Regions from separate parts of the Streptomyces sp. NPDC012474 genome, predicted to be linked through region 1. Evidence: predicted binding sites of a transcription regulator. Region 1 holds the regulator's gene; each other region holds the start of a gene.
What was found. Region 1 encodes HrcA, which represses chaperone genes, less so after heat shock. Its sites were predicted from a motif close to TTNGCACTCNGNNNNNCNGAGTGCNAA; they were not measured.

Region 1 (6,679 bases):
GCCCTGCTGGTGCTCCAGGCGGACTGACCCCGCGGGTGCTGGACAATGGAAGGCATGCCTTCCGCACTTCCCGACGGCGAGCCCGTCCCCGACGACGGCACGCTGCCCGCGTCCGCCCTCGCCGGGGCCGCCGACCGCCCGCTCGGGTTCTACCTGCACGTCCCGTACTGCGCGACCCGCTGCGGCTACTGCGACTTCAACACGTACACCGCGACCGAGCTGCGCGGCACCGGCGGGGTCCTCGCGTCCCGCGACAACTACGCCGAGACGCTCGCCGACGAGATCCGGCTGGCGCGCAAGGTGCTGGGCGACGATCCGCGGCCGGTCCGGACGGTGTTCGTCGGCGGCGGCACGCCCACGCTGCTGGACGCCGGTGATCTCGTCCGCATGCTGAAGGCCGTCCGCGACGAGTTCGGGCTCGCGGAGGACGCCGAGATCACCACGGAGGCCAATCCGGAGTCGGTCGATCCGGCGTATCTGGCGGCCCTGCGTGAGGGAGGCTTCAACCGGATCTCCTTCGGGATGCAGAGCGCCCGGCAGCATGTGCTGAAGGTGCTGGACCGCACGCACACGCCGGGACGGCCCGAGGCGTGTGTCGCGGAGGCCCGGGGCGCCGGGTTCGAGCATGTGAACCTCGACCTGATCTACGGCACCCCGGGTGAGTCCGACGACGACTGGCGGGCCTCGCTGGACGCGGTGCTGGCGGCCGGGCCGGACCATGTGAGCGCCTACGCCCTGATCGTCGAGGAGGGGACGCAGCTGGCGCGCCGGATCCGCCGGGGCGAGGTGCCGATGACCGACGACGACGTCCACGCCGACCGCTACCTGATCGCGGACGAGGTTCTCTCGGGCGCGGGCTTCGAGTGGTACGAGGTGTCCAACTGGGCGACTTCGAAGGCCGGGCGGTGCCTGCACAACGAGCTGTACTGGCGGGGGGCCGACTGGTGGGGGGCCGGGCCGGGGGCGCACAGCCATGTGGGCGGGGTGCGGTGGTGGAACGTCAAGCATCCGGGGGCGTATGCGGCCGCGCTGGCTTCGGGGAGGTCGCCGGGGGCCGGGCGGGAGCTGCTGAGCGACGAGGACCGGCGGGTCGAGCGGATCCTGCTGGAGCTCCGGCTGCGGGACGGGGTGCCGTTGGCGCTGCTGCGGCAGGAGGGGCTCGCGGCGTCTCGGCGGGCCTTGTCCGAAGGGTTGCTCGAGGAGCGGCCGTATGCGGAGGGGCGGGCCGTGCTCACCCTGCGGGGGCGGTTGCTGGCGGACGGGGTCGTGCGGGATCTCGTGGACTGAGGTGCTCGGCGTCGGTGCCGGGGCAGGGGGTGGTTGGGATGCGGAGCCCGGCGTAGCGGGATTCCGCTGCGCCGCGCCGGGGCCGGGTGGGGTGCGCAGCCCGGCGTGGCGGGGTGCCGCTGCGCCCACCCGTGCCGCCCCTGGCGGCACGCATGCCCGCAGCTGAGGCGGCCGCCCGCATGCCCGCAGCGGGGGCGGCACGCATGCCCGCAGCTACGCGGTCACGAAGTCGATCAGTTCTTCCACCCGGCCCAGCAGCTCCGGCTCCAGGTCCTTGTACGAGTGGACCCCCGACAGGATCCGCTGCCAGGCCGCGCCGGTGTTCTCCGGCCAGCCGAGGGCCCGGCACACGCCGGTCTTCCAGTCCTGGCCGCGCGGGACCCGGGGCCAGGCGTCGATGCCCAGGGACGACGGCTTCACCGCCTCCCAGACGTCGATGTACGGGTGGCCCACGACCAGGGCGTGGTCGCTGGTGACGGACTGGGCGATGCGCCACTCCTTCGAGCCCGGGACCAGGTGGTCGACCAGGACGCCGAGGCGCGCGTCGGGGCCCGGGGCGAAGGAGTCGACGATCGACGGGAGGTCGTCGACACCCTCCAGGTACTCCACGACCACGCCCTCGATGCGCAGGTCGTCACCCCACACCCGCTCGACCAGCTCGGCGTCGTGGCGGCCCTCGACGTAGATGCGGCCGGCGCGGGCGACCCGCGCGCGGGCGCCGGGGACGGCCACCGAACCGGAGGCCGTGCGGGTGGGACGCGAGGGGCCGCCCGGCGAGGGGCGGACGAGGGTCACCGCCCTGCCCTCCAGCAGGAAACCGCCCGGCTCCATCGGGAACACGCGGTGCTTGCCGAAGCGGTCCTCCAGCGTCACCGTGCCCGCCTCGCAGCGGATCACCGCTCCGCAGAAGCCGGTCCCCGGCTCCTCCACCACCAGGCCCGGCTCCGCGGCGACCTCGGGCACCGGCTTCGGCTTCTTCCACGGCGGAGTCAGATCGGCGGAGTACTGGCGCATTCGCATGACGATAGGAGAAGGCGAAGGGCGATCACCACGACACGCCGAAACGCGCGGCCAGCGCGTCCCGTTGCGCCCGCACGAACGCCGCGTCCACCACCGCTCCGTGACCGGGCACGTACAGCGCGTCCTCGCCGCCCAGGGTGAGCAGCCGGTCCAGGGCGGCCGGCCAGTGCGACGGCACCGCGTCGGGGCCCGCCTGGGGCTCCCCGGACTCCTCGACCAGGTCGCCGCAGAACACCACCTCCGGATCGCCCGGCACCAGCACCGCCAGGTCGTGGGCGGTGTGGCCCGGGCCGACGTTCGCCAGCAGCACCTGCCGGCCGCCGCCCAGGTCCAGGGTCCACTCGCCCGAGACCAGGTGGCCGGGAGGGGCCAGCCGCTCCGCCGCCTCCTCGGCCGTGGGCGCCGCCAGGCCGTGGCGTACCGCGTCCGCGCGCAGCTCCTCCCGGTCCCGCACCCGCGTCAGCGCCGCGTCCACGCCCACGGCGCCGAACACCTCCGCGTCCGTGACCGCCGCCGCCCCGAAAACGTGGTCGAAGTGCGGATGGGTCAGCGCGAGATGTGTCACACGGTGGCCCGTGAGCGACCGCGCCTGCGCACGCAACTTCGCGCCCTCCGCGAGACTCGACCCCGCGTCGATCAAAAGGACCGCGCCCGCACCGGCGACCAGCCCCGCCGTGCAGTCCCACACCGGCAGCCGGCACCGACCCACCCCGGCGGCCACGCGCTCCCATCCGAGGTCTTCCCAAGTCACCGTCATACGGCGACGCTAGCGGTGCGCCCCGCTCGGGGCACGGCGCCGCACGACCAGCCTTGCCGGGGGTGTACCCCACCGCCGTACACTGGGCCGGGGAATGCTGGCACTCGCACGCGCAGAGTGCCAGGCCGGACCGGCAGGGCAGCAGGCTCAGACATCTGGAGGTGTGCGCGATGCTCAGTGAACGCAGGCTCCAGGTGCTGCGCGCCATCGTCCAGGACTACGTCGGCACCGAGGAGCCGGTGGGCTCCAAGGCCCTCACCGAGCGGCACAGCCTCGGCGTCTCCCCGGCCACCGTCCGCAACGACATGGCGGCCCTGGAGGACGAGGGGTACATCGCCCAGCCGCACACCAGTGCCGGGCGCATCCCCACCGACAAGGGCTACCGGCTGTTCGTCGACAAGCTCGCCGGCGTCAAGCCGATGACCGCGCCCGAGCGGCGCGCGATCCAGAACTTCCTGGAGGGCGCCGTCGACCTCGACGACGTCGTGGCGCGTACGGTACGGCTGCTCGCGCAGCTCACGCGTCAGGTCGCCGTCGTGCAGTACCCGTCGCTGACGCGGTCCACCGTGCGGCATGTGGAGTTGCTCTCCCTGGCGCCCGCCCGCGTGATGCTGGTGCTGATCACGGACACCGGACGGGTCGAGCAGCGCGTGGTCGACTGCCCGGCGCCCTTCGGCGACGCCTCGCTCGCGGATCTGCGCGCGCGGCTCAACAGCCGTGTGGCGAACCGCCGTTTCGCGGATGTGCCGAGTCTGGTGGAGGATCTCCCGGAGGCGTTCGAGCACGAGGACCGGGGTACGGTTTCCACGGTGCTCTCCACACTCCTGGAGACGCTCGTCGAGGAGAACGAGGAGCGGCTGATGATCGGCGGCACCGCCAATCTGACCCGCTTCGGTCATGACTTCCCCCTCACGATCCGGCCGGTGCTGGAGGCGCTGGAGGAGCAGGTCGTGCTCCTCAAGCTGCTCGGCGAGGCGCAGGATCCGGGTGTGACCGTACGGATCGGTCACGAGAACGCCCACGAAGGACTCAACTCCACGTCCGTCGTGTCGGTCGGCTACGGTTCGGGCGGCGAGGCAGTCGCCAAGCTCGGCGTGGTCGGACCGACCCGCATGGACTACCCGGGAACGATGGGAGCGGTACGCGCAGTGGCACGGTACGTCGGACAGATCCTGGCGGAGTCGTAGTGGCCACGGACTACTACGCCGTACTCGGCGTGCGCCGCGACGCGTCGCAGGAAGAGATCAAGAAGGCCTTCCGGCGGCTCGCGCGCGAGCTGCATCCGGACGTCAACCCCGATCCGAAGACCCAGGAGCGGTTCAAGGAGATCAACGCCGCTTACGAGGTGCTGTCGGACCCGCAGAAGAAGCAGGTCTACGACCTCGGCGGCGACCCGCTCTCGCAGGCCGGCGGCGGCGCGGGCGGCTTCGGAGCCGGCGGTTTCGGGAACTTCTCGGACATCATGGACGCGTTCTTCGGTACGGCGTCGCAGCGCGGACCGCGCTCGCGCACCCGCCGCGGCCAGGACGCGATGATCCGTATCGAGGTCGAGCTCGACGAGGCGGCCTTCGGTACGACGAAGGACATCCAGGTCGACACGGCCGTCGTCTGCAACACCTGCAGCGGTGAGGGCGCGGCCCCGGGCACCTCGGCCCAGACGTGTGACATGTGCCGCGGACGCGGTGAGGTCTCGCAGGTGACCCGGTCCTTCCTGGGCCAGGTCATGACGTCCCGCCCGTGCCCGCAGTGCCAGGGCTTCGGCACGGTCGTCCCCACTCCGTGCCCGGAGTGCGCGGGAGACGGCCGCGTCCGGTCCCGCCGCACGCTGACGGTCAAGATCCCGGCCGGTGTCGACAACGGCACGCGCATCCAGCTCGCCGGCGAGGGCGAGGTCGGCCCCGGCGGCGGTCCCGCGGGTGACCTGTACGTCGAGATCCACGAACTGCCCCATTCGCAGTTCCAGCGGCGCGGCGACGACCTGCACTGCACGGTCACGCTCCCGATGACGGCCGCCGCCCTCGGCACGAAGGTGCCGCTGGAGACGCTGGACGGCCTGGAGGAGGTCGACATCCGGCCGGGCACCCAGTCGGGCCAGTCGATCCCGCTGCACGGCCGCGGTGTCACGCATCTGCGCGGCGGCGGACGCGGCGACCTCATCATCCACGTCGAGGTCCAGACCCCGAGCAAACTCGACCCCGAGCAGGAGCGCCTGCTGCGCGAGCTGTCCAAGCTGCGGGGCGAGGAACGGCCGACGGGGCAGTTCCAGCCAGGGCAGCAGGGGTTGTTCTCGCGGTTGAAGGACGCGTTCAACGGTCGCTGACGGGGGTGGTCCGGTTGCTGCCGGGGGTCCGGGGGTTGTCCCCCGGGCGGGCGCAGTCAGCCAGGGCAGCAGGGGTTGTTCTCGCGGTTGAAGGACGCGTTCAACGGTCGCTGACGGGGTGGTCCGGAAAGCTTTCGACAGTCGCTGACGCGGCGGGTTCGGGATGCCTTCGACGGGCGCCGAGGGCGAGCGTGCTTCTGGTCTATGCCAGGCGGCAGGCCGGTTTCGGAGTGGTTCGGAGGACGTGACAACATGCGGTCATGTCCTCCGCACTGACCGATCTCTTCCCCTTCCCGATCGTGCAGGCCCCCATGGCGGGCGGCGTCTCCGTACCGCAGCTCGCCGCGGCCGTGTGCGAGGCGGGCGGGCTCGGGTTCCTGGCCGCCGGGTACAAGACCGCCGACGGGATGTACCAGGAGATCAAGCAGATCCGGAGCCTCACCGGCAGGCCCTTCGGCGTCAACGTCTTCATGCCGCAGCCGGAATATGCCGACCCCGCGGCCGTCGACGTCTACGCCCACCAGCTGGCCGGCGAGGCCACCTGGTACGAGGCCGAGCTCGGCGACCCGGACAGCGGACGCGACGACGGCTTCGAAGCCAAGCTCGTGGTGCTGCGCGACAACCCCGTGCCCGTGGTGTCGTTCCACTTCGGCGTCCCGAGCCGTGAGGTCGTCGACACCCTGCACCGCGTCGGCACCTTCGTCCTGGCCGCCGCGACCACTCCCGACGAGGCCCGGGCCGTCGAACAGGCGGGCGCGGACGCGGTGATCGCCCAGGGCATCGAGGCCGGCGGCCACCAGGGCACCCACCGGGACGTCCCCGAGACGGACGGTTCCGGCCTCGGGCTGCTGTCGCTGATCGCCCAGGTCCGCGAAGCCGTGAGCATCCCGATCGTCGCCGCCGGCGGCATCATGCGCGGCGGCCAGATCGCCGGTGTGCTCGCGGCGGGCGCGAGCGCGGCCCAGCTGGGCACCGCCTTCCTCGCCACGCCCGAGTCGGGCGCGAACGCCCTGCACAAGCGGGCACTGACCAACCCCCTGTTCGTCCGCACGGAGTTGACCCGGGCGTTCTCCGGGCGGCCCGCGCGCGGCCTCGTCAACCGGTTCGTGCGCGAGCACGGCCCGTACGCGCCCGCCGCCTACCCCGAGATCCACCACCTCACCTCGCCGCTGCGCAAGGCCGCCGCCAAGGCCGGTGACGCGCAGGGCATGGCGCTGTGGGCCGGGCAGGGGCACCGGATGGCGCGGGAGCTGCCCGCCGGGCAGCTCGTGGAGGTGCTGGCCGGTGAACTGGCC
Region 2 (6,679 bases), on a different contig from region 1:
CAGCGTCCGGGGCGACCTCCTCGCCCGCCTGGGCCGTTCGGCCCAGGCCCGCGCCGAGTTCGAACGGGCGGCGTCCCTGACCCGCAACGAACGGGAGCGGGAGCTGCTGCTGAGGCGGGCGGCGGAGCGGTCCTGACGCTTACGGACGGGCCGGGTGCCCGATGAGCATCGCCGGTGCCCCCGCGACCCGGGTCAGGAACACCGTGGCCGCGTGCGGGCCCTGCGGCTTGACCTTCCTGCGGAGCTCCTCCGGCTCGACCGCCGAGCCCCGCTTCTTCACGGTCAGCGTGCCGACCCGCCGCTCCCGCAGCAGCGCCTTCAGCTTCTTGACGTTGAAGGGCAGATGGTCGGTGATCTCGTAGGCCGTGGCGTACGGCGTCGGGTGCAGGGCGTCGGCCGTGACGTACGCGATGGTCGCGTCGAGCAGCCCGCCCTCGACCCGGTCGGCCACCTCGGCGACCAGGTGGGCCCGGATGACGGCGCCGTCGGGCTCGTAGAGGTAGCGGCCGGGCGGGCGGACCGCGGGATCGGGCAGGCCGCGGGAGAGCAGGGTGCGGGGCCCCGGCAGCAGGGTCGCCCGGACCGCCCCCGGCTCGGTGCCGAACCACAGCACCGCCTCCTTGACGTCCCCGCCGTCGGAGATCCACTCGGCCTCGGCGTCCTCGGGGACCGCCTCGTGCGGGACGCCGGGGGCGATCTTCAGCGCGGCGGCACGAGGAGCCCGGCGGGCGGCGGACACGGCCCAGGACAGGGGCGGTGAGTAGGCCTCGGGGTCGAAGATCCGGCCGCGGCCGCCGCGCCGGGCGGGGTCGACGAACACGGCGTCGAAACCGGCCGTGTCCACGTCCGTGACGTCCGCCTCGCGGACCTCGACGAGGCCGGCCAGGCCCAACGCGTCGACGTTCGCCCGGGCCGCGGCGGCCGTCCGCGGGTCCCGGTCCACGGCCAGCACCCGGATCCCGGCGCGGGCCAGCGCGATCGCGTCACCGCCGATGCCGCAGCACAGATCGGCGACCGAGGTGATGCCCAGGCCGGCCATACGGCGGGCCCGGTAGGCCGCCACGCTCGCCCGGGTCGACTGCTCGACCCCGTTCGGCGTGAAGAACATCCGGCCCGCGTCCTCGGCCCCGAACTTCACCACCGCCCGCTGCCGCAGCCGGGCCTGGCCCAGTGCCGCCGACACCAGCTCGGCGGGGTGCTCGCGGCGCAGCCGGGTCGCGACGGCCAACTCCTGCGCCGGGTCGGTGTCCCGCACCTCGTCGAGGAGGGCGCGGCCTTCGGGGGTGAGGAGGAGGGCGAGGTCGTTCACCGGATCATTGTCGGCCACGGCGGGGGTCGCGGGGCGTGTGGGCCAGTCGGTGGACGAGGCGGCACCGGCCACGGCGGCGGTCCGGAGGCGTGCGGGCCAGTCGGAGGATGGTGCGGCGGGGGGCGTGTGGATGGTGCGGCGGCGGTCCGGAGGCGTGTGGGCCGGGCGGTGGATGGTGCGGCACCGGCGACGGCGGCGGTCCGGAGGCGTGTGGGCCAGTCGGTGGATGGTGCGGCACCGGCCGCGGTGTCGGGCCGGGATCGGCGGGAGGGGCTGCGAGGATCCGGCACCATGCGAGCAGTCGTACAAAATGACAAAAGCCGGGCAGGGGGGCGCGCGCCCGCACGCGCACGGATCGGCCTCGCCGTGCTCGTGCTCGCCGCCATCGCCTCCGGCTGCGCGCAGGACGGCGGCAGCGACGTCACCCCGGCCGGCGGCCAGCAGCCCCTCGACGCGCCCCCGGCCCGCGCGCTCGACTCACACGCGGGCAAGCTGCGCGCCGCGCACGCCGCCCGGGCCGCCGCCGCGCACCGCTGGGACCTGCGCAGGGCCCCACTCGCCGCACCGCCGCCCCCGACGGAGAAGCCGAGGATCAGGACCCGCAAGGGCTTCGAGGTGAAGGGCCACCGGAAGTCGGGCCTCCCGCCCGTCTTCACCACGATCCCCACCCGGGACAAGGTCGTCTTCCTCACCATCGACGACGGCGCCGAGAAGGACCGGGCGTTCCTGCGGATGATGAGCGACCTGGACGTCCCGTACACCGCGTTCCTCAGCGGTTACCTGGTCAAGGACGACCCCCGCTACTTCCGGAAGATGCAGTCCGGGGGTGTGGTCCTGAACAACCACACCCTCCACCACCCCAACCTGCGGGGCCTGTCGTACCGGGCGCAGAAGCGCGAGATCTGCGGCATGCAGCGCTACATGGAGAAGCGGTTCGGCAAGCGTCCCGCCCTCTTCCGCCCGCCCTTCGGCAGCTACGACCGGGCGACCCTGCGCGCCGCCAGGGCCTGCGGCATCGCGTACGTGCCCCTGTGGAACCAGGAGGTCTTCGCCGACCACTGGGAGTACCGCGAAGGGGACCGCAAGCTGCGCCCGGGGGACATCGTCCTCACGCACTTCCGGGGCCGCGACGAGGGGAAGGGCACGATGGCCGACATGATCCGCCGCTTCCTGAACAAGGTGACGGCCGAGGGGTACGCGGTGGGGCGGCTGGAGGACTACCTGTGAGGCGGCCGGCCGCCGCCGTGCTGTGCGCGGCCCTGCTGGCCGGCTGCGCCGGGGCCGCGGGGGAGCGGTCGGGCCCCGCCGACGGCCGCGCGCAGGATCCGGCACGCGCGGTGAGCGACAGCCGCCATCTGCCGCCCGTCGTGGACCACGTCCCCACCCGCGACCCGGTGGTCTTCCTCACCTACGACGACGGCGCCGAACGCGACCCCCGCTTCGTCGGGCTCGTCCGCGAACGGCGGCTCCCGGTCAGCATGTTCCTCACGGACAGCGTCGTGGGCCCCGGCTACGGCCACTTCGCCCGGCTGCGCGCGGTCGGCGCGTCCATCCAGAACCACACCCTCGACCACCCCGCCCTGCGCGGTCTGCCCTACGCCGGGCAGCGCGCCGAGATCTGCGGCCAGCAGCACAAGCTCCGCTCCCGCTTCGGCATCCGCCCCCGCCTCTTCCGCCCGCCCTACGGCACCTACGACACGACGACCCTGCGCGCCGCCGCCGACTGCGGCATCACGGCGGTCGTCCTGTGGCGCGCGTCCCTGGACGCCGGTGGCGAACTGACCTACACCCGGGGCGAGCCCGGCCTGCGCGCCGGCGACATCGTCTCGGTGCCGTCCGGCGAGACCGGGTCCCTGACCCTCACGGAGCGGACCGAACGCCTGCTGCGGGAGATCGCGAAGCGCGGTCTGCGGGTGGGGCGGCTGGAGGACCACCTGGCGAGAGAATCCGGCCGACGCGCCGCGGGCAATTAGCAGTCCGCTTGACCGAGTGCTAATCGCAGTCATAGTCTCGGCTCTGGCACTCCCCATAGGAGAGTGCCAACACAGCGACGGGCAGGTCCGGCACCCGCGACGACGGATCCACCTGGTCGCCACCTCAGACAGTTAACCCCGTGAGATCTCCGAAGGGGGAGGTCGGATCGTGACGACCACCAGCTCCAAGGTTGCCATCAAGCCGCTCGAGGACCGCATTGTGGTCCAGCCGCTCGACGCCGAGCAGACCACCGCCTCTGGCCTGGTCATCCCGGACACCGCCAAGGAGAAGCCCCAGGAGGGCGTCGTCCTGGCCGTGGGCCCGGGCCGCTTCGAGGACGGCAACCGTCTTCCGCTCGACGTCTCCGTCGGCGACGTCGTGCTCTACAGCAAGTACGGCGGCACCGAGGTGAAGTACAACGGCGAGGAGTACCTCGTCCTCTCGGCCCGCGACGTGCTCGCGATCGTCGAGAAGTAATTCACCCCAAGCACATTGCTTTGAACTGCGCCCCTGGCCCCCCGCGATCGACAGAAGCCGGGCGCCCGGGGCGCAGTGCCGTAACCCCTGATTCCGGAAGAGGGCTCACGCTCCCATGGCGAAGATCCTGAAGTTCGACGAGGACGCCCGTCGCGCCCTCGAGCGCGGCGTCAACAAGCTTGCCGACACGGTCAAGGTGACGATCGGCCCCAAGGGCCGCAACGTCGTCATCGACAAGAAGTTCGGCGCTCCCACCATCACCAACGACGGTGTGACCATCGCCCGCGAGGTCGAGGTCGAGGACCCGTACGAGAACCTCGGTGCCCAGCTGGTGAAGGAGGTGGCGACCAAGACCAACGACATCGCGGGTGACGGTACGACCACCGCCACCGTGCTCGCCCAGGCGCTCGTGCGCGAGGGCCTGAAGAACGTCGCCGCCGGTGCCTCCCCGGCCGCCCTGAAGAAGGGCATCGACGCCGCCGTCGCCGCGGTCTCCGAGGAGCTCCTCGCGACCGCCCGGCCGATCGACGAGAAGTCCGACATCGCCGCCGTCGCCGGTCTGTCCGCCCAGGACACGCAGGTCGGCGAGCTCATCGCCGAGGCGATGGACAAGGTCGGCAAGGACGGTGTCATCACCGTCGAGGAGTCCAACACCTTCGGTCTGGAGCTGGACTTCACCGAGGGCATGGCCTTCGACAAGGGCTACCTGTCGCCGTACTTCGTGACGGACCAGGAGCGCATGGAAGCCGTCCTGGACGACCCCTACATCCTCATCACGCAGGGCAAGATCTCCGCCATCGCGGACATGCTGCCGCTGCTGGAGAAGGTCATCCAGGCCAACGCCTCCAAGCCGCTGCTGATCATCGCCGAGGACGTCGAGGGCGAGGCCCTCTCCACCCTCGTCGTCAACAAGATCCGCGGCACCTTCAACGCCGTCGCCGTGAAGGCCCCCGGCTTCGGCGACCGCCGCAAGGCGATGCTGCAGGACCTGGCCGTCCTCACCGGCGCCACGGTCGTCTCCGAGGAGGTCGGCCTCAAGCTCGACCAGGTCGGCCTGGACGTGCTCGGCTCCGCCCGCCGCGTCACCGTCACCAAGGACGACACCACGGTCGTCGACGGTGCCGGCAACAAGGACGACGTGCAGGGCCGCGTCGCCCAGATCAAGGCCGAGATCGAGACCACCGACTCCGACTGGGACCGCGAGAAGCTCCAGGAGCGCCTCGCGAAGCTGGCCGGCGGCGTGTGCGTCATCCGTGTGGGTGCCGCCACCGAGGTCGAGCTCAAGGAGCGCAAGCACCGTCTGGAGGACGCCATCTCCGCGACCCGCGCCGCGGTCGAGGAGGGCATCGTCTCCGGTGGTGGTTCCGCGCTGGTCCACGCCGTGAAGGTCCTCGAGGGCAACCTCGGCAAGACCGGCGACGAGGCCACGGGTGTCGCGGTCGTCCGCAAGGCCGCCGTCGAGCCGCTGCGCTGGATCGCCGAGAACGCCGGCCTGGAGGGTTACGTCATCACCTCCAAGGTCGCCGAGCTCGACAAGGGCCAGGGCTTCAACGCCGCCACCGGCGAGTACGGCGACCTGGTGAAGGCCGGCGTCATCGACCCGGTCAAGGTCACCCGCTCCGCCCTGGAGAACGCCGCCTCCATCGCCTCCCTCCTCCTCACGACCGAGACCCTGGTCGTCGAGAAGAAGGAAGAGGAGGAGCCGGCCGCCGGTGGCCACAGCCACGGCCACTCCCACTGAGGCATGACGGCTGAGGGCTGACGACGTCAGCCCGCCCGAGCCCGAGCGAAGGCCCGGCACCCCGGAGACGGGGTGCCGGGCCTTCGCCGTGCGCCTTTCTCCGCCGGTCGGGGAACCGTGCCGGGGCCGGCGACGGTCTACCCGCAGAGCAGTCGGATCATGAGGGGGTAGGGATGAACCAGGTGCTCTACGGGGAACGGTCCCGCAACCCGCTGGCGCGGACGGTGCGGCTCACCGAGGTGGGACTGGGCAGGGGCGGCAGGACGACCCCGCTGGACGAGCTGAACCTCGCCGCCATGGCAGAAGCGTTCCTGCGGGGCTGCTGGCTCGGCGGCGGAGGCGCCGAACGCCCCCTGGGGATGCTGCCCCAGGGCCCCGGCGTCGTCCCGGTCACCCGCGTGACCGGCACCACCACCCCCCTGAAGGCCCGTCAGGCTGCCGACTTCGCCCGCGCGCTGGGCGAACTGGCGGTACGCAGGTGCGGCGGGCCGGACCACGTGGCCGACCTCGCCGCACGGGCGCAGGCGGAGGGCGTACCGCTGTGGATCGCGCGCCGCCACGCGCACGGCCCCGCCGGACGGGTGACCGTCGCCGTGGACCGGCGCTCGGTACGCGTGGACGTCTGGGGCACGCACGCCCCCGCCGTGCGCCTGCGGGCACCGTACGGCTACCGCCCCGACGCCGCCGACCTGGCCAACGGCCTGATCATGACCGTCGGTGACATCACCGCACGGCTCGAACTGCGCAAGAGGATGCGCAAGTCCAAGAGCAGCGTCGAGATCCGCCTGCCCGACCGGCAGTGGACACTGCGCCGCGAGAACGGCGAGAGCTCGTGGCTGCTGCGCGACGACCGGCACGTCGCGCTGCTGACCCGCCCCTCACGGTGGCCCGGCCCTCCGCCCGGCTCGGTGCTGCTGCCGCTGGCCGACGTGCGCCACGAGAGCCCCGACGCCCTGGACGCAGTGATGGCCCACGCGGTAGCCGTGTCCTTCGGCCTCGGCGACACCACGGGCCTGGCCAGGTTCCGCGCCGTGGGCTCCCGCCGGAACACCGGCGACGACATCTGGGAGCGTCCCTGGTTCAGCAACCTCGGCAGGGACCGTGACGACAATGAACCCGGCGGCGGCGATGGCTGGGGCAGCGACGGCGGGGACGGCGGCGACGGGGGCGGCGGCGGC
Region 3 (6,679 bases), on a different contig from region 1:
GCCGACGGCGAACTCGACCACGCGATCATCACCGCCATGAGCACTGCGGCTGCCCGCCGTCCCACCTCGGACCTGGTGGAGATGAGTCTCACGCTGCGCGAGGATCAGCTGTCCCGATTCGCCGATGCCCTTCAGACCGCAGCCGCGACCCAGCGTTCCGCGTCGGACGTCGTACTCCTGATGGACTCGCTGACACGTCACGGGCTGGGCCGTGACGCGGACACCATCTTCGACGACACTCAGCGCCGCGGGGTGGAGCACCTGATCGCGCTCGTCTCGGTGCTGTCGCAGACACAGCGTCACGACGACGCCTGGGCCATCGCATGCCGCGCCGCGGAGTCCCGCCCGCCTCACGAGATCGCCGCGCTCCTGAGCAACTTCTACGGCTCGGGGCGCCGTCGGTACGCGGCGGAGCTTCTGGTCCTGACCCTGCGGGCAGCCAGAACATCCGCCGAGATCCACGCTCTGTTCAGCACGCTGGACAGAGCGTTCCCTGGTTCGAAGAGCATCGTGCAGGCGGCGGCCAGGATCAGCACACCGCAGGATGTCGCCGCACTCCTGCTCTGCCTGGAGCGACACGACTTGCCTGATCACGCCCAGGTCGTGTTCCAGGACGCACTGACCGACCGGCCGATCAGACACCTCGGGGAGTTCCTGACCACACTCGTCCGGGCGGGGTCACGCCATGTAGACCGCGCCGTCCTCTGCCACTCCGCCGAACCCGCAGCACCGCTTACCGCGCGGATCCTGCTGGCTCTCGCGTCGGCATCTCTCCACAAACGCCTGGACGCCGTGGTGCGCAGTCTGTGCCAGGAGTACTCCTCACGCCGCATCCTGCTGCTGATGACGGATCTCGAGAACGCGCCCGGCGCGCAGTTCTCAGAGGCCCCCCCTGTTGTGCGGCGCATCCTGCACCACGTGGTCCAGGTCTGTTCCCTGTTCGACCAGGCCTCCTTGGCCTGCGCGCTCGAGAAGACGAACAAGGCCGCCTACGCCGAACTCCTCATCGCTGACGCCATCGCCACGCATGGACGGCATTTCAAGGACGAACTGAAGAAGGAGCACCTGAGGTACGAGCGCAAGGGAATCTCCCGCACCTTGCGTCAGCCACCCGGCCCCCCTGTGACGCCTCCTCCCCCGAGCCCTTCGCGCAGCCCTCGCGACTCCGTCCCTTACTAACTGTCCGCTACGAACGGCGCACGGACCTCCACGTCCGCCTGCTTCAGCTCGCGTGCAGCATCATCTGTTCTGCGTCGACTCGCGCATCATGTCGAGGCAGGCGTCAGGGTGGTGGGCTCGGAAGGCCAGTCGAGCACGGTCAGCTCGGGCCACTGCTGCCGCCAGCGGGCGGTTTTGGTCTCGTATACATCGCGCGGAGCAAGCACTGGATTGGGCCGGACGACGAGGTTGAACACGTCGGCAAGCCCATGCGGTGCGTAGACGCGCCACTGTCCATCCCGTTCCAGGCGAACGCCCAAGCAGCAGGTAGTAGCAGCGAAGCTGTCGATGGCAGCCTCGGTGGAGGCATAGGGAGCACACGCGACGCCGAACTTCTCCTCGTACCAGAGGTGGACGCGGGCCTCGTTACGGACCTCGACCTCTGCCGGCACGTCGACGAAGGCACCGTCGGCGGCCTTGATCACAGCGTCCTCCGCCTCCCACGACAGATCATGATCGTCGAAGTAGAAGACGTCGTAGTCCTGGATACCGCTGCTGGGGTGCCTGTCCGTGGCCACGTTCCAGACGGTCTGGAACAGGCAACCTGCCGTCAGGTACCAGCCCGGCAGCCCCAATCGAGCCGTGCGGTTCAACACCTCCACCAGCACCTCGTTACGGGACAGCACAGACCTTAGGGCAGCGAGCTGCTCGTCGAGCGGGAGGCGACCAATCACCGCTCATGCCTACCACGCGACAAGCCAATGGCGCCTGCCTTCAGCCTTCGAGGCCCTCTTGATGGATCTCTTATTGAAACGAGCAGTAAGACGGTCGGCGAACGCCCGAGGGCGGCACCCCCTGTCGGAACAGGAAGTGCCGCCCTCGGCAAGGACGTGATCGACCGGGTCGATCAGAAGTCCATGTCACCGCCCGGCATGCCGCCGCCGGCGGGCGCGGCGTTCTTCTCCGGCTTGTCGGCGATGACGGCCTCGGTGGTGAGGAACAGCGCGGCGATGGAGGCGGCGTTCTGCAGCGCGGAACGGGTCACCTTCGCCGGGTCGATGATGCCCTCGGCGATCATGTCGACGTACTCACCGGTCGCGGCGTTCAGGCCGTGGCCGACCTGGAGGTTGCGGACCTTCTCCACGACGACGCCGCCCTCGAGACCACCGTTGACGGCGATCTGCTTCAGCGGGGCCTCCAGCGCGAGCTTCACGGCGTTGGCGCCGGTCGCCTCGTCACCCTCGAGCTCCAGCTTCTCGAACACCTGGGAGGCCTGGAGCAGGGCCACGCCACCACCGGCGACGATGCCCTCCTCGACGGCCGCCTTGGCGTTGCGCACGGCGTCCTCGATGCGGTGCTTGCGCTCCTTGAGCTCCACCTCGGTGGCGGCACCGGCCTTGATGACCGCGACACCGCCGGCGAGCTTCGCCAGGCGCTCCTGCAGCTTCTCGCGGTCGTAGTCCGAGTCGCTGTTCTCGATCTCGGCGCGGATCTGGTTGACCCGGCCCTGGACCTGGTCGGCGGAGCCGGCACCGTCGACGATGGTGGTCTCGTCCTTGGTGATGACGACCTTGCGGGCCTTGCCCAGGAGGTCGATCGTGGCGTTCTCCAGCTTGAGGCCGACCTCCTCGGAGATCACCTCGCCGCCGGTGAGGATGCCGATGTCCTGCAGCATCGCCTTGCGGCGGTCGCCGAAGCCCGGGGCCTTGACGGCGACGGACTTGAAGGTGCCGCGGATCTTGTTGACGACCAGGGTCGACAGGGCCTCGCCCTCGACGTCCTCGGCGATGATCAGCAGCGGCTTGCCCGACTGCATGACCTTCTCCAGGAGCGGGAGCAGGTCCTTGACGTTCGAGATCTTGGAGTTCGCGATCAGGATGTACGGGTCGTCGAGGACGGCCTCCATACGCTCCATGTCGGTCGCGAAGTACGCCGAGATGTAGCCCTTGTCGAAGCGCATACCCTCGGTGAGCTCAAGCTCCAGACCGAAGGTCTGGGACTCCTCGACGGTGATGACGCCTTCCTTGCCGACCTTGTCCATGGCCTCGGCGATGAGCTCGCCGATCTGGGTGTCGGCGGCGGAGATGGAGGCCGTGGAGGCGATCTGCTCCTTGGTCTCGACGTCCTTCGCCTGCTCCAGCAGGGCGGCGGAGACGGCCTCGACGGCACGCTCGATACCGCGCTTGAGGGCCATGGGGTTGGCGCCGGCGGCTACGTTGCGCAGGCCCTCCTTGACCAGGGCCTGGGCGAGAACGGTCGCGGTGGTCGTACCGTCACCGGCGACGTCGTCCGTCTTCTTGGCGACTTCCTTGACCAGCTCGGCGCCGATCTTCTCGTACGGGTCCTCGAGCTCGATCTCCTTGGCGATGGAGACACCATCGTTGGTGATCGTGGGGGCGCCCCACTTCTTCTCGAGGACGACGTTGCGGCCCTTGGGGCCGAGCGTCACCTTCACGGCGTCCGCGAGCTGGTTCATGCCGCGCTCGAGGCCGCGCCGCGCCTCCTCGTCGAACGCGATGATCTTGGCCATGTGAAGTGGTCCCTCCAGGACTGGGGGTGATTACTTCGGACCGCGCCCGCGCCCGCGACGGACGGCTCGCCTGCCTCGTGGTTCCTTCCCACCCGGCCTGCGGGCCTCACCGACCCGGTCCTTACGTTGTCACTCTCACCTTCAGAGTGCTAACGCAATGATTAGCACTCGACCCCCGAGAGTGCAAGGCGCGCTCGCGCGGCGAGCGCTCGTCGAGGGGTGGCGATCGGGTGAGTCGAGGGGTGACGGGCGGGCGCGAGCGCCCCTTGGGCCGGGCACGGGCGTCGGCCCCCGCGACCACCGCCGGCCAGGCCGTTCGACCACGCGGAAGGGCCCGCACCCCGGGGGGTACGGGCCCTTCTGAGAAGACCGGTCGCGTGAGCGTTGGTCGTGGTGCGCGTTCAGGCAGCGACGCGAACCATGTCGGCCTGCGGTCCCTTCTGGCCCTGCGAGATCTCGAACTCGACCCGCTGGCCCTCTTCAAGGGTGCGGTAGCCGTCCATCTGAATCGCGCTGTAGTGGACGAAAACATCCGCACCACCGTCGACCGCGATGAAGCCGTACCCCTTCTCCGCGTTGAACCACTTGACGGTGCCCTGAGCCATGCCTAACTCCCCTATTACTGGCCCTTGCACAGATCCACACTTCGCGGATCCGGGTCAGACCTCACCCCCCACGGTTGGGGGCGTGCGCCGGAACGCGTCGACCGCGGCCGAATGTATCTGTCCAACTGCCGTCTGCAACAGGTCAATCGGACGAGAATTCTGGACGCGCAGGGTCCGGAATGTGGGGAGAATTCGCCTGAATTCAGGGCAAGTCGGGCTCCACGAAGGGAACAAAAGCCTCGAAAGACGCGCACACTTTGGCTACATCTTGTCGGACTCGCGGCAGGAATTCAGGGTTCCGATCAGAGGATCGGTATCGCGTTCCCCAACTGTACCCCGCTCAACCACACAGAATTGCCCCCTCCGCTTCTCTCACGGAGGGGGCAATTCGATGAACTCTCGGTAATCGTCGTTACCGAAGGTAACAAACAGGCCGGTCGACCCGTTCAGCCACCGGCGACGGCGGGAATGATCGACACACCGGCACCGTCCGGCGTCGCCGTCTCCAGCCCCTGCTCGAACCGCACGTCGTCGTCGTTCACGTACACGTTGACGAACCGGCGCAGCTTGCCCTGGTCGTCGAGCACCCGGGCGGCGATCCCGGTGTGGTTCTTCTCCAGGTCGGCGATGACCTCACCGAGGTTCGCGCCCTCGGCGGCGACCTCGGCCTGCCCGCCCGTGTAGGTGCGCAGGATGGTGGGGATGCGGACGGTGACGCTCATGACTTCAAAACCTCCGGGTTGGGTGACGCACCTGCTTCCAGGGGCGCGGGGCTGTGCCGATATGCGGCTCCGCCGCGTGGCCGCGACCAGCCCCCCACCGGCCCGCAGCGAACAACGGTCAGACGAGTCCCGCGTCCCGGAACGACTCCAGGCTGGGACGAATGGTCGCCGTGAGCCCGGTCCCGGCCACCGCATCCAGCGTCTTCAGACCATCACCGGTGTTCAGGACGACGATCGACTTCGACGGGTCGAGCAGCCCGTTCTCCAGCAGCTTCTTCGTCACGCCGACCGTCACACCACCGGCGGTCTCCGCGAACACACCCTCGGTCCGCGCCAGCAGCTTGATCGCCTCGACGACCTGCTCGTCGTTCACGTCCTCCACCGCACCACCCGTCCGCCGCGCGATGTCCAGCACGTACGGCCCGTCCGCCGGATTGCCGATCGCCAGCGACTTGGCGATCGTGTCCGGCTTCTGCGGCCGTACGACGTCGTGCCCGGCCTTGAAGGCCGTGGACACCGGCGAGCAGCCGAGCGCCTGCGCGCCGAAGATCTTGTAGGGCTTGTCCTCGACCAGCCCGAGCTTGATCAGCTCCTGGAGACCCTTGTCGATCTTCGTGAGCTGCGAGCCGGAGGCGATCGGCACGACCAGCTGGTCCGGCAGCCGCCAGCCGAGCTGCTCGCAGATCTCGTACGCCAGGGTCTTGGAACCCTCCGCGTAGTACGGCCGGAGGTTGACGTTGACGAAGCCCCAGCCCTCACCGGCCGGGTCGCCGATCAGCTCGGAGCAGAAGCGGTTCACGTCGTCGTAGTTGCCCTCGATGCCGACGAGCTCGCCGCCGTAGACCGCGGCCATGACGACCTTGCCCTGCTCCAGGTCGTGCGGGATGAACACGCAGGAGCGGAAGCCGGCGCGGGCCGCGGCGGCACCCACGGCGCCGGCGAGGTTGCCGGTGGAGGAACAGGAGAGCGTGGTGAAGCCGAAGGCGCGGGCGGCCTCGATGGCCTGGGCGACGACACGGTCCTTGAAGGAGTGCGTCGGGTTGCCGGAGTCGTCCTTGATGAACAGCTTGCCGGCGTCGACGCCCAGCTCGCGCGCGAGGTTGTCGGCCTTGACGAGCTGGGTCCAGCCGGGATTGATGTTCGGCTTGTCCGCGACGTCGGCCGGGACCGGCAGCAGCGGGGCGTAGCGCCAGATGTTCGCCGGGCCCGCTTCGATCCGCTCGCGGAGCTCCTCGGTGTCGTAGGCCGAGAAGTCGTAGGCGATCTCCAGCGGGCCGAAACACTCCTCGCACGCGAAGACCGGTCCGAGGGGTACGCGGTGACCGCACTCGCGGCAGCTCAGCGCCGCGGCGGGACCGAGGTCTACGGTGGAGTCAGTGGTGCTTGCAACAGTCTGCACAGCCATGTGAGGCGAGGCCCTTCCTCATCTTCCTCACGACGCATCTCGCCGTGAGACGGATTTGGCACCTTCCCGAGCCGGGACCTCGCGGAGCGGTCGACAGTGACCTACGAGTATCGGCTGGAGGGTTGCCGGGGCTTCATCGGGCCGTATCCCTCTGCCCCTCTGGATGAGCTGTATGTGGTTGTAGGCGGCGGCTGACGCCGGACATGCGATGGTCATCCGCCTTGTTCAAGACTGTAACCGACGACCAGGACAGTTGAGA

Region 2: groES (co-chaperone GroES) is a predicted target of HrcA. The motif match lies at 3,326-3,352, and genes of this name have one in related genera.
Region 3: groL (chaperonin GroEL) is a predicted target of HrcA. The motif match lies at 3,850-3,876, and genes of this name have one in related genera.

The regions. Positions count from the first base shown of each region.
Region 1 covers NZ_JBIBEP010000001.1:549,999-556,677, forward strand. The annotation lists gene ACFY9S_RS02400 (SpoIIE family protein phosphatase) at 1-27, shown strand, start outside; gene hemW (radical SAM family heme chaperone HemW) at 55-1,287, shown strand; gene ACFY9S_RS02410 (DUF3097 family protein) at 1,501-2,301, opposite strand; gene ACFY9S_RS02415 (MBL fold metallo-hydrolase) at 2,333-3,064, opposite strand; gene hrcA (heat-inducible transcriptional repressor HrcA) at 3,235-4,251, shown strand; gene dnaJ (molecular chaperone DnaJ) at 4,251-5,384, shown strand; gene ACFY9S_RS02430 (nitronate monooxygenase) at 5,645-6,679, shown strand, end outside.
Region 2 covers NZ_JBIBEP010000003.1:307,638-314,316, forward strand. The annotation lists gene ACFY9S_RS09635 (sigma-70 family RNA polymerase sigma factor) at 1-136, shown strand, start outside; gene ACFY9S_RS09640 (methyltransferase domain-containing protein) at 140-1,309, opposite strand; gene ACFY9S_RS09645 (polysaccharide deacetylase family protein) at 1,601-2,536, shown strand; gene ACFY9S_RS09650 (polysaccharide deacetylase family protein) at 2,533-3,282, shown strand; gene groES (co-chaperone GroES) at 3,452-3,760, shown strand; gene groL (chaperonin GroEL) at 3,876-5,501, shown strand; gene ACFY9S_RS09665 (hypothetical protein) at 5,675-6,679, shown strand, end outside.
Region 3 covers NZ_JBIBEP010000006.1:152,664-159,342, reverse strand. The annotation lists gene ACFY9S_RS15940 (hypothetical protein) at 1-1,179, shown strand, start outside; partial or broken gene ACFY9S_RS15935 (IS5/IS1182 family transposase) at 1,176-1,268, shown strand; gene ACFY9S_RS15930 (nucleotidyltransferase family protein) at 1,266-1,892, opposite strand; gene groL (chaperonin GroEL) at 2,066-3,688, opposite strand; gene ACFY9S_RS15920 (cold-shock protein) at 4,090-4,293, opposite strand; gene ACFY9S_RS15915 (MoaD/ThiS family protein) at 4,740-5,015, opposite strand; gene thrC (threonine synthase) at 5,134-6,420, opposite strand; SAM riboswitch class I at 6,436-6,590, opposite strand.